Methylovirgula sp. 4M-Z18: one gene and its partner. The protein of the gene in region 2 interacts with the protein of the main gene of each other region in a pairwise test. Links are inferred from orthologs where the notes say so. Each region holds a gene or a part of one and is shown on either strand. Other genes may lie near its edges.

Region 1 (6,790 bases), 410 kb from region 2 along the record:
GATATAGAAGCAGCCGAGGCCGACCGGCGCACCGATCCATTTGTGCAGGTTGAAACCGATGAAATCGACACCGAGGTCGGTCACGTCGAACGGCAGCTGGCCCCAGCTATGTGCGGCGTCGAGGATGATATCGACGCCCTTGGCGCGGGCCATCGCTGCGATGTCCCGCACCGGCATGACCAGCCCGGTGCGATGCGACACATGGGTGACGAGCAGGAGCTTGGCGTTGGGTGTTTCTTCCAGCACCTTGCGATAGGTCTCCAGCACCGCCTCGCGCGTGGCCGGCTCGGGGATGGCGAAGGTCTTAACAGTGACGCCGCGGCGGGTCGCGAGCGCGTCCATGGCATATTGCATGGAATCGTAGTCGAGGTCGGCATAGAGCACGGCGTCACCGGGCTTGAGCTTGTTGTAGCCGGCGATCAGCGTCTGCAGTGCTTCGGTGGCGCCGCGGGTGAGGGCGATGTCCTCGTGCGCGACACCGAGGGCGGTGGCGACACGGGCGCGAGCGGCGTCGAAATCATCATCGAAGGACTTGCGGGCATAGACTGTGTTCTGCCGATTCACGCGCTGGATGTTCTCGACATAGGTCTCCAGCACCGGGCGGGCCATGATGCCCCAATAGCCGTTTTCGAGATTTGCGATGGAGCGGTCGACGTCATAGAGGTCGCGCACCGCAGACCAGAAACCGGCATCGGTGGCGAGCTTGCCCTGGTCCGGCGCGGGCAGGGCGACGCTCTCGACCGCCTCCGCCGACCGTGCGGCCATTGCCATTGCGGTAGTCAGCAGCCCACTGATGAGGAAGTTGCGACGCTGAATCATGATAGTCCCCCCGGAAATGATGCGAGCAAAAGCTCACCGGCGTGGCTAACGTCGCGGTGTGACGGGAAAATGAAGGGAGAGGAAGTTGAAGGGTTGTCTCGCTCTCACATCGCACTATCGTGGCACGGTCTCCACAACCTAGCTGCGCAACGTCTTGCCCTGCCGCCCGGCGAGGTCCTGGATGAATTGCCAGGCGGTGCGGCCGGAGCGGCTGCCGCGCGTGGTCGACCATTCGAGCGCTTCGGCATCGATCTGCGCTTGCTCGCCGGTCAATCCGAAATGGTCGGCATAGCCATGCACCATGGCGAGATATTCGTCCTGGCTGCATTTGTGAAAGCCGAGCCACAGGCCGAAACGGTCCGACAGCGAGACTTTTTCCTCCACCGCTTCGCCGGGATTGATGGCGGTCGAGCGCTCGTTCTCCATCATGTCGCGCGGCAGCAGGTGGCGGCGGTTGGACGTGGCATAGAACAGGACATTATCCGGCCGCCCCTCGATGCCGCCTTCGAGCACGGCTTTGAGCGACTTATAGGAGGTGTCGTCCGAGTCGAACGAGAGATCGTCGCAAAAAACGATGAAAGCGTAGGGCGCCGGGCGCAAAAGCCCCATCAACACGGGCAGGCTCTCGATATCCTCGCGGTGAATTTCGACGAGCTTGAGCCGCTGGGCCCCGTCGACATGGGCGTTGATCTCGGCATGCACCGCCTTGACGAGCGAGGATTTGCCCATGCCGCGCGCGCCCCACAGCAGGGCATTGTTCGCCGGCAAGCCGCGGGCGAAACGGGCGGTATTATCCGCAAGCTGGTCGCGCACCCGATCGATGCCGCGCAAAAGCCCCATCTCGACCCGGTTGACCTTGGCGACCGGCTGCAGCGCGGACGGATTGGCGTGCCAGACGAAGGCGTCGGCGCTTTCGAAATCCGGTTGAAGGTTGTGAGCGGGCGCGAGGCGCTCGAGGGCGTCGGCGATACGGACGAGGACGGCGGTTCGATCGATGTCAGTCATGGTCGCAAGAGTCGAGAAAGGAAGGTCTTTTCCATAGCGAACCGCCGCCGCAGCGTCCATGCGGCCAGAGGGCAGAGCAGCAATCACCTTTTGCTGGGGCCGTCGCGACCACGGACTGGCCAAATTCCGACCTCATTGCGCCATGATTTCCAGGGAAAGCTCTGCGCCGCTGAATGTTGATGTGAGGGGTGCCCGTGCTGCGCAAATTATTGGTTTTCGGCTTAGCCGCCGTCCTGGTCTGCCTCGGCCTTATCGTTGGCGCCTGGGCCTATATTGCCGGTACGACCGACAGCCGCATTACCGCGTCGGTGGATGCGGTCGAACCGGCCGAGGCCGGCCTTGTGTTGGGGACCGCACGCCTCATTCACGGCCGCTTCCTCAATCCGTTTTTCTCCAGCCGCATCGCAGCGGCCACGGATCTCTATGCCAGCGGCAAGGTCAAATATCTGATCGTCAGCGGGAATCGGGAGGACAGCGGCCCTTACGCCGGCATCTATGACGAGGCCGCCGATATGAAGGACGCGCTCGTCATGGCCGGCGTGCCGGCCGAGAAGATCTACCGTGACGACGCCGGTTTTCGTACCTTGGATTCGGTTTTGCGGGCCAAATCGGTTTTCGGGCAGGATAAGGTCGTGGTCGTTTCGCAGCGCTTCCATCTCGAGCGCGCCTTGTTTCTCGCCGAGGCGCATGGTCTGAATTTTCAAGGCTTTGCCGCCAAGGATCCGACGCAGATGCCGCTGCAACACGTGACGCTGCGCGAGGCTTTCGCGCGCCCGTGGGCGGTTCTCGACGTGCTGATCGGCCGCGCGCCGCGGATCGCGGGCAAGGCGGTCGCGCTCGGGATCGACCCTGCGCGGTGAGGGGCGCGCATCCATCCGCCATATTTCGTTGCTTTCGCCTTCGCGCTCGCTATAGTCCGCGCGATTTTCGCGGCCTTTCGGCCGAGTTCGAGGAGTTTGGTTGATGGACGGGGGAATTGGTTTTCTGGTGCCGATGGCCGCGATGCTGGTCATCATGTATTTCCTGATCTTGCGGCCGCAGCAGAAGCGCGCCAAGGAGCAGCAGGAAATGCTGAAGGCCATCCGTCGCGGCGATACGGTCGTTTCCACTGGCGGCCTGATCGGCAAAGTAACGAAAGCGACCGACGACAATGAAATCGAGGTCGAGATCGCGCCGAACGTGCGGGTGCGGCTGGTGCGGCAGCAGGTGGCCGAGGTTCGCGCCAAGGGCGAGCCGGTGAAAGACAAGGACCAATAGTTTTCGCGCGCCGCGCCTTCACACAAATTTATTCGAGTAGAAACCGACAATCATGCAGCGTTACGCTCCCTGGAAAATCATTTCGATCTTCGCACTGATCCTGGCCGCCTTTTTGCTGATCATTCCCAGCCTGGTGGGCAAGGACAGCGTCACCAGGCTGCAGAGCCATCTGCCCTCATGGGTGCCGGCGCGGCAGATCGTGCTGGGGCTCGATTTGCAGGGCGGCGCGCATCTGCTGTTGGAGATCGACCGGACCGACGTGCTTAAAAGCATGGTGCTCAATCTGCGAGACCAGGTCCGCGGCGTCTTGACCGAGGAGAAGGTGCGGCCCCCGGCCGTTACCCAGATTACACGCGGTTGGCAGGCGCGTGTTCCTGACCCCGATCAGCGGGCGCGCGTTTTGTCGAAATTGAATGCGTTGGCCGCTCCGACGGGGGGCCTTGCGGCGGGCGGGGGCAGCCCGACCTATGACGTCAAGGATGTCGGCGATGGTTCGATTCAGGTCACCGTAACCGATGCGGGGGTGAATGATCGCGTGCGTCATGCCATCGCGCCGTCGATCGAAGTCCTGAAACGCCGTGTCGATGCGCTCGGCACGACGGAGCCGAACGTGCAGCAGCAGGGTGACGACCGCATTCTGGTCGAAGTGCCCGGCCTGCAGGACACGACGCAGCTCAAGGAATTGCTGCAAGGCACGGCGAAAATGGTGTTCCGCCTCGTCGCGCAACCGGGCGCGGATCCGAGCGAATATGACGTTCTGCCCTCGACGGAAGGCGGCACCGTCAATGTCGAGAAAAGCGTGATGGTGGACGGCGAAGATCTGATCGATGCGCAACCGAGCATCGGCCAGGACGGCAATCCGGTCATCAATTTCAAGTTCAACATTCGCGGCGGCCAGAAATTCGCTGCCGTGACGGCGGACAATGTCGGCCGGCAATTCGCCGTCGTGCTTGATAATAAAGTGATCACCTATCCGGTGATCCGCACGCCCATTCTCGGCGGTTCCGGCGAAATCTCCGGTCACTTCACCTCCGAATCCGCCAACAATCTCGCGATTCAGCTCCGCGCCGGTGCGCTTCCGGCCAAATTGTCGATCGTCGAAGAGCGCACGGTCGGGCCGGGCCTCGGCGAAGATTCGATCAATGCGGGCAAGAAGGCCGCCTATGTCGGCGCCGCGCTGGTGGTGATCTATATGCTCATCACCTACGGCATTTTCGGCGTGTTCGCGAATATCGCGCTGGCGATCCATATCTCCTTCATCTTCGCATCCTTTGTTCTGCTCGGCTCCACGCTGACGCTGCCCGGCATCGCCGGCATCGTGATGACGATCGGCATGGCGGTCGACGCGAACGTGCTGATCTACGAGCGTATCCGCGAAGAAAATCATGCCGGCCGCTCGATCATCGCGTCCCTCGATGCCGGCTTCACCCGTGCCTTCGCGACCATCGTCGACTCCAACGCGACCATGATGGTGGTGGCGCTCATCTTGCTGTTCCTCGGCTCTGGCCCGGTCAAGGGCTTCGCCTGGTCGCTGATCTTCGGCATCATGACCTCCATCATCACCGCCGTGACCATGACGCGCATGATGATCGCGCTCTGGTATGCCTATGCGCGGCCGAAGAAGCTGCCGATCTGACGGGACAAGGATTTTACATATGAAACTTCTTCGTCTCGCTCCCGAGAATCTGAAATTCGGCTTCATGCGTTTCCGGCGCTTGAGCTATCCGATGTCGGCGCTGCTTTCGATCATCTCCGTCGTGCTGTTTTTGACGGTGGGCATGAATTACGGCATCGATTTTTCCGGCGGCACGCTTCTTGAGATGCGCGCCAAATCGGGCGACGCAGATATTGCCGCGATCCGCAATACTGTCGATCATCTTGGCCTTGGCACAATGGAAGTGCAGGGCTTCGGCACGCCGTCCGACGTCTCCATCAGATTCGGGACGCCGCCCGCGGGAATCAGCGCCGATCAGGCTGGTGCCAAAGTGAAGGAAGCCCTCGGCGCGCAGTATGATGTGCGCCGCGAGGAATCGGTCGGCCCGCGCGTCTCCGGAGAACTCGTGCAGCAGGGCACGCTTGGTGTCGTCGTGTCCATTCTCGCCGTGCTCGCCTATCTGTGGTTCCGCTTCGAATGGCAGTTCGCGGTTGGTGCGATCATCGCCACTATGCACGATCTGCTGCTCACTGTCGGATTCTTCTGCGTCACCAAGCTCGAATTCAACTCGACATCGATTGCGGCCATTCTCACCATCGTCGGCTATTCGCTGAACGAGACGGTCGTGGTGCTCGACCGCATTCGCGAAATGATGCGCAAATATAAGAAAATGCCGACCGACGACTTGATCGACACATCGGTCAACGCGGTGGTGCCGCGCACGATCATGACGGCGACGACAGTGTTCCTCGCGCTGCTCGCACTCGTGATCTTCGGTGGCGAGGTGATCCGTTCCTTCTCGCTGGCGATGATGTGGGGTATTTTCGTCGCGACCTATTCGTCGATCTTCATCTGCTCGCCGATGCTGATCTATCTCGGCCTGCGCAACGACGGCAGCGGCCCAGGCGAAGCGCCGAAACGGCCGGGACAAACTTAAGCTGGGAGGCTCTTATGCTTACTCCCAAATACGACGGTTTCGTTCCCGGCAAACATCCCATCGACGCCTATGGCGCGATGGGGTTTCGTTTCGCCAATATGTCGCATCAAGGGTCGATTCTGTGCCTGCCGTCCGGTATCTATCGCTGGGACGCTCAGACGGCCGCGGATATCAAGACCAGCACATTGGCGGCGGTGTTCGCTGAGACCGCGCCAATCGATCTTCTCTTGGTCGGCACGGGGCTCGAATTGGTGCCATTGCCCGAGGCCTTGCGCTGGCGTTTGCGCGACAAAGGCATTTCCGGCGATCCCATGCCTACCGGTGCGGCGGCTCGGACCTATAATATCCTCTTGAACGAAAATCGCCGTGTGGCCGCGGCTTTGATTGCCGTGCCTTAAAGAGGAACGGATGGGGAAACATGACGCTGACCACCTGAAAGCGGCCTATGCGGCTTGCGACGCCAGCTTGCGCGAGCAGGACCGCGACCGTTGGCTCTCCTGCCTGTTCGCGCCGGAAGATCTGCGCCCCTATCTGCACGCGCTCTACGCGTTCAATCTGGAAATCGCGCGCGTGCGCGAAGTGGTGAGCGACCCGTTCCCCGGTGAGGTGCGCCTGCAATGGTGGCGCGATGTGATCGAGGGCGCGGGGCGCGGCGACGTGCAGGCTTCGCCACTTGCCTATGCCTTCACCGATACGATGGCCACATGCCGCCTGCCGCAACAGCCTCTGCTCAACCTGATCGAGGCGCGGACCTTCGATCTTTATGACGACATCATGCCGACCTTGCATGATCTGGAAGGCTATTGCGGCGAAACCTCGTCGGCCCTCATTCAGCTTGCGACGCTGATCCTCGCGCGCGGCGCCGATCCGAAATGCGCCGATTGCGCCGGCCACGCGGGCGTCGCCTATGCGCTCACCGGTCTGCTGCGCGCCTTTCCGTGGCATTGCACGCGCGGTCAGATCTTCATGCCGGGCGATATCCTCGCGCGCCACGGCGTCACGCGCGATAGGCTGCTCGCCGGGCCGGCCGGCGCCGCCATTCGCGCGGTCTTTGCCGAGATGCGCGGGCAAGCGCGCCGGCATCTGGCGGAAACGCGGGCGCGGGTGAAATCCGTTGC
Region 2 (7,028 bases):
GACGGCGTGCGCGTCGCACCCTGGCTGCCCGAAACGGCCGCGGCGCTCGATGCTCTGGCCAAGGCGCAAGGCGGTCTGGCCCATCCCGAGGAGGCCGGGCGCGGGATTGCGCTGAAGCGGCGGTAAGCTTTAGCCATTCGCCACCCTCATAGCTGCGTCGCGGCCGCCCCTTTTCTGCCCGCCCCACCCTTGTCGGCGCCGGCTCCGGCAACTAGCATTTCAGTACATCCTGAAATCCCGATCGCACCCATAAGGACCAACCATGGCCTATCAAGCCGCGCCCCAACGCTATGACAATGCCCATTTCCGCCGCGTCGGCCGGTCGGGGCTGGTGCTGCCCGCCCTGTCCTTGGGCCTGTGGCACAATTTTGGCGACAGCGTCATGCTCGACAAGCAGCGCGGCATCCTGTTCAAGGCCTTCGATCTCGGCATCACCCATTTCGATCTCGCCAACAATTACGGCCCGCCGCCCGGCAGCGCCGAAAGCAATTTCGGCCGCATCCTGCGCGAGGATCTGCAATCCCACCGCGACGAATTGATCATTTCCACCAAGGCCGGCTGGGAAATGTGGCCGGGGCCCTACGGCCATGGCGGCGGCTCGCGCAAGGCGCTGCTTGCCAGCCTCGATCAGAGCCTCGCCCGTATGGGGCTCGATTATGTCGATATTTTCTATTCGCACCGCTTCGACGCGGCGACGCCGCTGGAAGAGACGGCGGGCGCCCTGGCGAGCGCGGTGAAACAGGGCAAGGCGCTCTATGTCGGCATCTCCTCCTATTCCGGCAAAAAGACGCGGGAAATCGCGAAATTGCTGGAGGCCCAGGGCGTGCCGCTGCTGATCCATCAGCCCAGCTACAACCTGTTCAACCGCTGGATCGAGGCCGATCTGCTTCCGGCGACGGACGAGGTCGGGGCCGGCGTCATTGCCTTCACCGCCCTGGCGCAAGGGCTGTTGAGCGACAAATATCTCAACGGCGTGCCGGCCGGCGCGCGGATCAACCAGCCGGGCGGCGGCTCATTCAAGCCCGAATTCCTGGCCGAGGAGAACCTTGCCCGGGTGCGCGGCCTCAACAAAATCGCGCAAAGACGCGGGCAGAGCCTGGCGCAGATGGCCCTCGCCTGGGTGCTGCGCGACCCGCGCGTCTCCTCGACCCTGATCGGCGCCAGCTCGCCCGAGCAGGTGGTCGAGAACGTGAAAGCGCTCGACAATCTGAGCTTCAGCAAAGAAGAACTGGCCGAAATCGACACATTTGCGGTCGAAGGCGGCGTCAATCTGTGGGAAAAACCGGCCCGCGACGAAGCCGTATGAACGGAGCGGGCTGGAAGCCCGCGCTCCATTCATCACCCAAATCCTCGACATTCCCCCGCGCCCGTGGCAATAACCGCCGCGAATTGGTGAGATTTCTAAATGTCGGACCTGTTGAAACTCGAAACTGAAACCCTGGACGCCATCGCTCGTGCCGGCGACGAGGCGGCGCTGGAGGCGGTGCGCGTGGCCGCCTTGGGCAAAAAGGGCACGATTTCCGCGCTGCTGGCAACGCTCGGCAAAATGTCGCCCGACGAGCGGCGCACCCAGGGCGCGGCCATCAATGTCCTGAAGGACAAGGTGGGCGAGGCGCTGAGCGCCCGCAAGGCAGTGCTGAAGGAAGCGGCGCTCAACGCCCGCCTCGCTTCCGAGACGCTCGACGTCACCCTGCCCGTGCGCGAAAACGGCACCGAGACCGGCCGCCTGCACCCGATCAGCCAGGTCGTAGATGAGCTCACCGCCATTTTCGCCGACATGGGCTTTTCGATCGCCGAAGGGCCGGATATCGAATCCGACGATTACAATTTCACCAAGCTGAACTTCCCGCCCGGCCACCCGGCGCGGGAGATGCACGACACGTTCTTCTTCGCCCCCGATGCGGCGGGCGAGCGCAAGCTCTTGCGCACCCATACGAGCCCCGTGCAGGTGCGCACCATGCTGGCGCATCAGCGCAACAAGGAGGAAGGCCCGATCCGCGTGATCTGCCCGGGCCGCACCTATCGCTGCGATTCCGACCAGACCCACACGCCGATGTTCCATCAGGTCGAAGGGCTGATCGTCGACCGCTCGGCCCATCTTGGCCATCTGAAATGGATTCTCGAGGAATTCTGCAAAGCCTTCTTCGAGATCGACAATGTGAAGATGCGCTTCCGCCCGAGCTTCTTCCCCTTCACCGAACCGTCGATGGAAGTCGACATTCAGTGCTCGCGCAAGGGCGGGGAAATCCGCTTCGGCGAAGGCACCGATTGGCTCGAAATCCTCGGCTGCGGCATGGTGCATCCCAATGTGCTGCGCAACTGCGGCTTCGACCCGGACGAGTACCAGGGCTTTGCCTGGGGCATGGGCATCGATCGCATCGCCATGCTGAAATACGGCATCTCGGATTTGCGCGCGATGTTCGAAGGCGACGTGCGCTGGCTGTCGCACTACGGCTTCAAGCCGCTCGACGTGCCGACGCTGGCGGGCGGCTTGTCGTCTTAAACCATTTCAATTCCGCCTGTCTTCCGGCAGGCCGCTGGACTGTTACATTATGAAACTCACCCTCTCCTGGCTCAAAGATCACCTTGAGACCAAAGCCTCACTCGACGAGATCGTCGAAACCCTGACGCGCATCGGCCTCGAGGTCGAACATGTCGATGATCCGGCGGCGAAGCTGAAAGATTTCATCATCGGCTACGTCACCGAGGCGAAGCAGCATCCGAATGCCGATCGCCTGCGCGTGTGCATGGTCGATATCGGCGCGGGCACACCGGTGCAGGTCGTGTGCGGTGCGCCGAATGCACGCACCGGCATGAAAGGCGTATTCTCGCCGGCCGGCACTTACATCCCCGGCAAGGGCATCACACTCGGCAAGGGGGTCATTCGCGGCGTCGAGTCGAACGGCATGCTGTGTTCGGAGGCCGAGCTCGAATTGTCGGACGATCATGACGGCATCATCGACCTGCCCGCCGACGCGCCGGTCGGCGTGCGCTATGTCGATTGGGCGGACCTGAGCGATCCCGTCATCGAAATCAACCTCACGCCCAACCGGCCCGATGCCACAGGCGTTTTCGGCATCGCGCGCGATCTCGCCGCCGCCGGCCTCGGCACGCTGAAAAGCCATGCGATCACACCGACAAACGGCACGTTCCCCTGCCCCGTTGACGTGACACTGGACTTTGCCGCCGCAGACGCGCATCTCGCGCCCGCCTTCGCGCTGCGTTTCGTGCGCGGCGTGAAAAACGGCCCCTCGCCGCAATGGATGCAGAAGCGCCTGCGCGCCATCGGCTTGCGCCCGATCAGCGCGCTGGTCGATATCACCAATTACGTCACCTTTGATCATGGCCGCCCCTTGCACGTGTTCGATGCCGGCAAGGTCGCCGGCAATCTCACCGTGCGCCGAGCCAAACAAGGCGAAGAGGTGCTGGCGCTCGACGGCAAGACCTACGCGTTCGACGAGAGCAATGTCGTCATCGCCGACGCCAACGGCATCGAGTCGATCGGTGGCATCATGGGCGGCGAGCATTCGGGCTGCGATGATTCAACCACCGACGTGCTGATCGAAAGCGCGTTGTGGGATGCGGCCAACATCGCCGCGACCGGCCGCAAGCTTGGCATCAACACCGATGCACGCTACCGCTTCGAGCGCGGCGTCGATCCCGCCTTCTGCGTGCCGGGCGCAGAACTCGCGACCCATCTCGTCATGGAACTGTGCGGCGGCGAGCCGTCTGAGCTCATCGTCCGCGGCACGGTGCCGGCGCCCAAAACGATCATCGACTTCCCGTTGAGCGAGGTCGAGCGCCTCACCGGCCTGAAGCTCGAACGCACGGAAATGCTTGCTATCCTGCAACATCTCGGCTTCGCCGTGGCGGAACAGGCAAACGCGGAACGCGTGACGGTCACGGCGCCGACCTGGCGGCCGGATGTGGAAGGCAAGGCCGATCTTGTCGAGGAGATCGTGCGCATCGCCGGTCTCGACCGCGTCGCCGCGACGCCCTTGCCGCGTGTCGAAGCGAGCGTGCCGAAGCCTGTCCTGACCTTGCTGCAAAAGCGCACGCGCGGCGCGAAACGCGCGTTGGCCGCGCGCGGGCTCGTGGAGGCCGTGACCTGGTCCTTCATCGCCAAGGATCGCGCCATCGCCTTCGGCGGCGGCCAGCCGGCCTTGGCATTGGCCAATCCGATTGCGTCCGACCTGTCCGACATGCGCCCCTCGCTGCTGCCGGGCCTGATCGCCACGGCGCAACGCAACGCCGACCGCGGCTATGGCGATGTCGCACTGTTCGAAGTCGGCCAGGTGTTCAAGGGCGACGGCGAGAACGATCAACGCATGAACGCCGCCGCGATCCGCCGCGGCACGGCGAAGCCCGCCGGCGCGGGCAAACATTGGTCCGGCGCAACGGCCAACGTCGATACGTTCGATGCGAAGGCCGATGCGCTGGCGATGCTCGCTTCGCTCGGCGTGCCGCTCGGCGGCTTGCAGGTCGTGCCCGGTGGTCCAAGCTGGTTCCATCCCGGCCGCTCCGGCACGTTGCAATTCGGCCCGCAGAACGTGATCGGCACGTTCGGCGAGTTCCACCCCAAAGTGCTGGAACTGCTTGGGGCAGAAGGACCTTTGTGCGGCTTCGAACTGACCCTCGACGCCATTCCCGCGCCCAAGGCCAAGCCGACCAAGGCCAAGAGCAAATTGGATCTGCCGGACCTGATGCCGCTCGAGCGCGATTTCGCTTTCGTGGTTGATCGCGCCGTCAAAGCCGCCGACATTTTGCGCGCAGTGCAAGCGGCCGAGCGCAATCTGATCGTCGACGCCTCGGTGTTCGACATTTATGAAGGCGCTGGCGTGCCGGAGGGCAAGAAGTCCGTCGCCGTCTCCGTCACGCTGCAGCCGCGCGACAAGACGCTGACCGACACGGAAATCGAAGCGGTGAGCGCCAAGATCGTCGCCGATGTGGCGAAAAAGACCGGCGCGGTGCTGCGATAACAGTGCTGAACGGATCCCCGCACTGCAACAATGCGGCGGTCCGAAGCGCTTTGATTTTTCGTATGTGCGAAAATGAACAAATCTTTAGCCAGAAGAACGGTTTCGCCCTTGTCTTGCCGCGCGCGCGTTGCATGATGTTGCGGATTCGAAGTGTGTTCGGAGCGTACGGTCCTTGCGAATTCTCATTGCTTTGTCCCTGATCGCCCTGTCGGCGGCGGCTGTCGCGTCGCCGCGTTCGATCTCCGATTGCGAGCAGATCCAAGGGTCGGATGCCTATAATCGCTGCCTCGCCAGCTTCGGGCCGAAGCCGCATCAGCAGCGCTATAGCGCGATGCCGCAGGCCTATGAGTATGAGGACAACCATCCCGGCGGCGCCCATGCCATGCGCGTGCACAGCCAGATCGTAAGCCGCCGCGAGCCCCATGGCCGCATGCGCATGGAATTCATCGTCAAGCATTGAGGCGCAGCGGCGCGCCTAGCTCTTGAAGAACGACGCCGCCGCGTGCTTCGAGGCCTCCTTGGCGGTTTTCGCCGCCTCGAGGCGGGCGATCTCTTCGCGCAACAGCGCGATGCGTTCTTCCAATTCGTCGACCGAAAGCGTGTCCAGCGGCTGGCCGATCTCGTGGCTCGCCGGTTTCTTGCGCGGCGCGGGATCGAACGGATTGTCGTCATCGAAGCGGGACATGAACCTCTCCCCACGGATAGGCGGATCGCGCGCATTGTCCTATATGATGGCGGGCCAAAGCAACCCGCCGGAACCGAGCCCATGACCTTGCCCCCGACCATGACCGCCATTGCCATCAGCCAGCCCGGCGCGCCGGACGTGCTCAAGCCCGAGACGCGCCCCGTGCCGGCGCCGGGGCCGGGCGAGATCCTGGTCAAGGTGGCCTATGCCGGCGTCAACCGGCCGGACGTGCTGCAGCGCCTGGGCGTCTATGCCCCGCCGCCCGGCGCCTCGGACCTGCCGGGGCTCGAGATCTCCGGCACGGTCGCGGCGCTGGGCGAAGGCGTCACGCGCTGGAGCGTCGGCGATACGGTCTGTGCGCTGGTCGCCGGCGGCGGCTATGCCGAATATTGCCTGGTGCACGAAAGCCACGCGCTGCCCGTGCCCGCCGGTCTCGACCTTGAGCAGGCGGGCGCGACGCCCGAGACGTTCTTCACCGTCTGGGTCAATGTCTTCATGCGTGCGGGGCTCAGGCCCGGCGAGAGCTTTCTGGTGCATGGCGGCACGTCCGGCATCGGCGTCACCGCCATCCAGCTCGCCAAGGCCTTCGGCGCACGCGTCTTCGCGACCGCAGGCACGGACGAGAAATGCGCCGCCTGCCGGCGGTTCGGCGCCGACGTGGCGCTGAACTACCGCGAGGATTGGGTCGCCGCCGTGAAGGCCGAGGCCCCTTTGGGCATCAACGTCATCCTCGACATGGTCGGCGGCGATTATGTCGCCAAGAATTACACGATCGCCGCCGAGCTTGGCCGCATCGCGCAAATCGCCCATCTCAACGGCCACAAGGTCACGATCGACCTGCGCCCGATGATGCAGAAGCGCCTCACCCACACCGGCTCGACCCTGCGCCCGCGCACCATTGCCGAAAAGGCCGAAATCGCCAGCCAGTTGCAGGCGCATGTCTGGCCGCTGCTGGCCACCGGCCGCTGCCGCCCGCCGATCGACTCGACCTTCCCGCTGCATGAGGCTGCCAAGGCGCATGAACGGATGGAATCGGGGGCGCATATCGGCAAGATTGTGCTTAAAGTTTAGGCAGGAGTGACGGAGATGGGCGTACAACATATTGATTTATATATCGTATTCGCCCTATTAGTTTGTTTTCAAAAAAATTTGAGACGCCCTCCCTGGCTCGGCATGGGTGTCCGGGGAAATTTTATAGAACGATGACGCGCACCCCTTCTCCCATCGGGAGAAGGTGGCCGACGAAGTCGGTCGGATGAGGGGACAACCTCGCGAGATTGGCCACCGCAAGACTCCAGCCAATGACGATTCCGTGTCCCCTCATCCGTCGCTTCGCGCCACCTTCTCCCTCTGGGAGAAGGGCC

Evidence for each region.
Region 1: the proteins of pheT (region 2) and secD interact in binary tests that used the Escherichia coli proteins (3 or more experiments, as listed by UniProt). The link is inferred for Methylovirgula sp. 4M-Z18 from one-to-one orthologs.

Annotation. Positions count from the first base shown.
Region 1 is NZ_CP149574.1:2,732,243-2,739,032, reverse strand. What follows is about bases 2,585-5,425. They hold secD (protein translocase subunit SecD), read left to right. Parts: upstream 2,585-3,133; coding sequence 3,134-4,717; downstream 4,718-5,425. Other genes in these bases: secF (protein translocase subunit SecF), read left to right, coding at 4,737-5,425; yajC (preprotein translocase subunit YajC), read left to right, coding at 2,788-3,081; V9T28_RS12695 (SanA/YdcF family protein), read left to right, coding at 2,585-2,684. Also shown: V9T28_RS12705 (aminotransferase class V-fold PLP-dependent enzyme), read right to left, coding at 1-819; V9T28_RS12700 (ATP-binding protein), read right to left, coding at 958-1,824; more of V9T28_RS12695, read left to right, coding at 2,019-2,584; more of secF, read left to right, coding at 5,426-5,672; V9T28_RS12675 (Mth938-like domain-containing protein), read left to right, coding at 5,687-6,070; V9T28_RS12670 (phytoene/squalene synthase family protein), read left to right, coding at 6,081-6,790. UniProt on the Escherichia coli protein: Part of the Sec protein translocase complex. Interacts with the SecYEG preprotein conducting channel. SecDF uses the proton motive force (PMF) to complete protein translocation after the ATP-dependent function of SecA.
Region 2 is NZ_CP149574.1:3,140,420-3,147,447, forward strand. Bases 2,187-5,265 are described here. They hold pheT (phenylalanine--tRNA ligase subunit beta), read left to right. Parts: upstream 2,187-2,552; coding sequence 2,553-4,979; downstream 4,980-5,265. Other genes in these bases: pheS (phenylalanine--tRNA ligase subunit alpha), read left to right, coding at 2,187-2,503; V9T28_RS14575 (hypothetical protein), read left to right, coding at 5,152-5,265. Also shown: V9T28_RS14555 (thioesterase family protein), read left to right, coding at 1-126; mgrA (L-glyceraldehyde 3-phosphate reductase), read left to right, coding at 263-1,306; more of pheS, read left to right, coding at 1,406-2,186; more of V9T28_RS14575, read left to right, coding at 5,266-5,439; V9T28_RS14580 (DUF1192 domain-containing protein), read right to left, coding at 5,455-5,664; V9T28_RS14585 (NAD(P)H-quinone oxidoreductase), read left to right, coding at 5,746-6,735.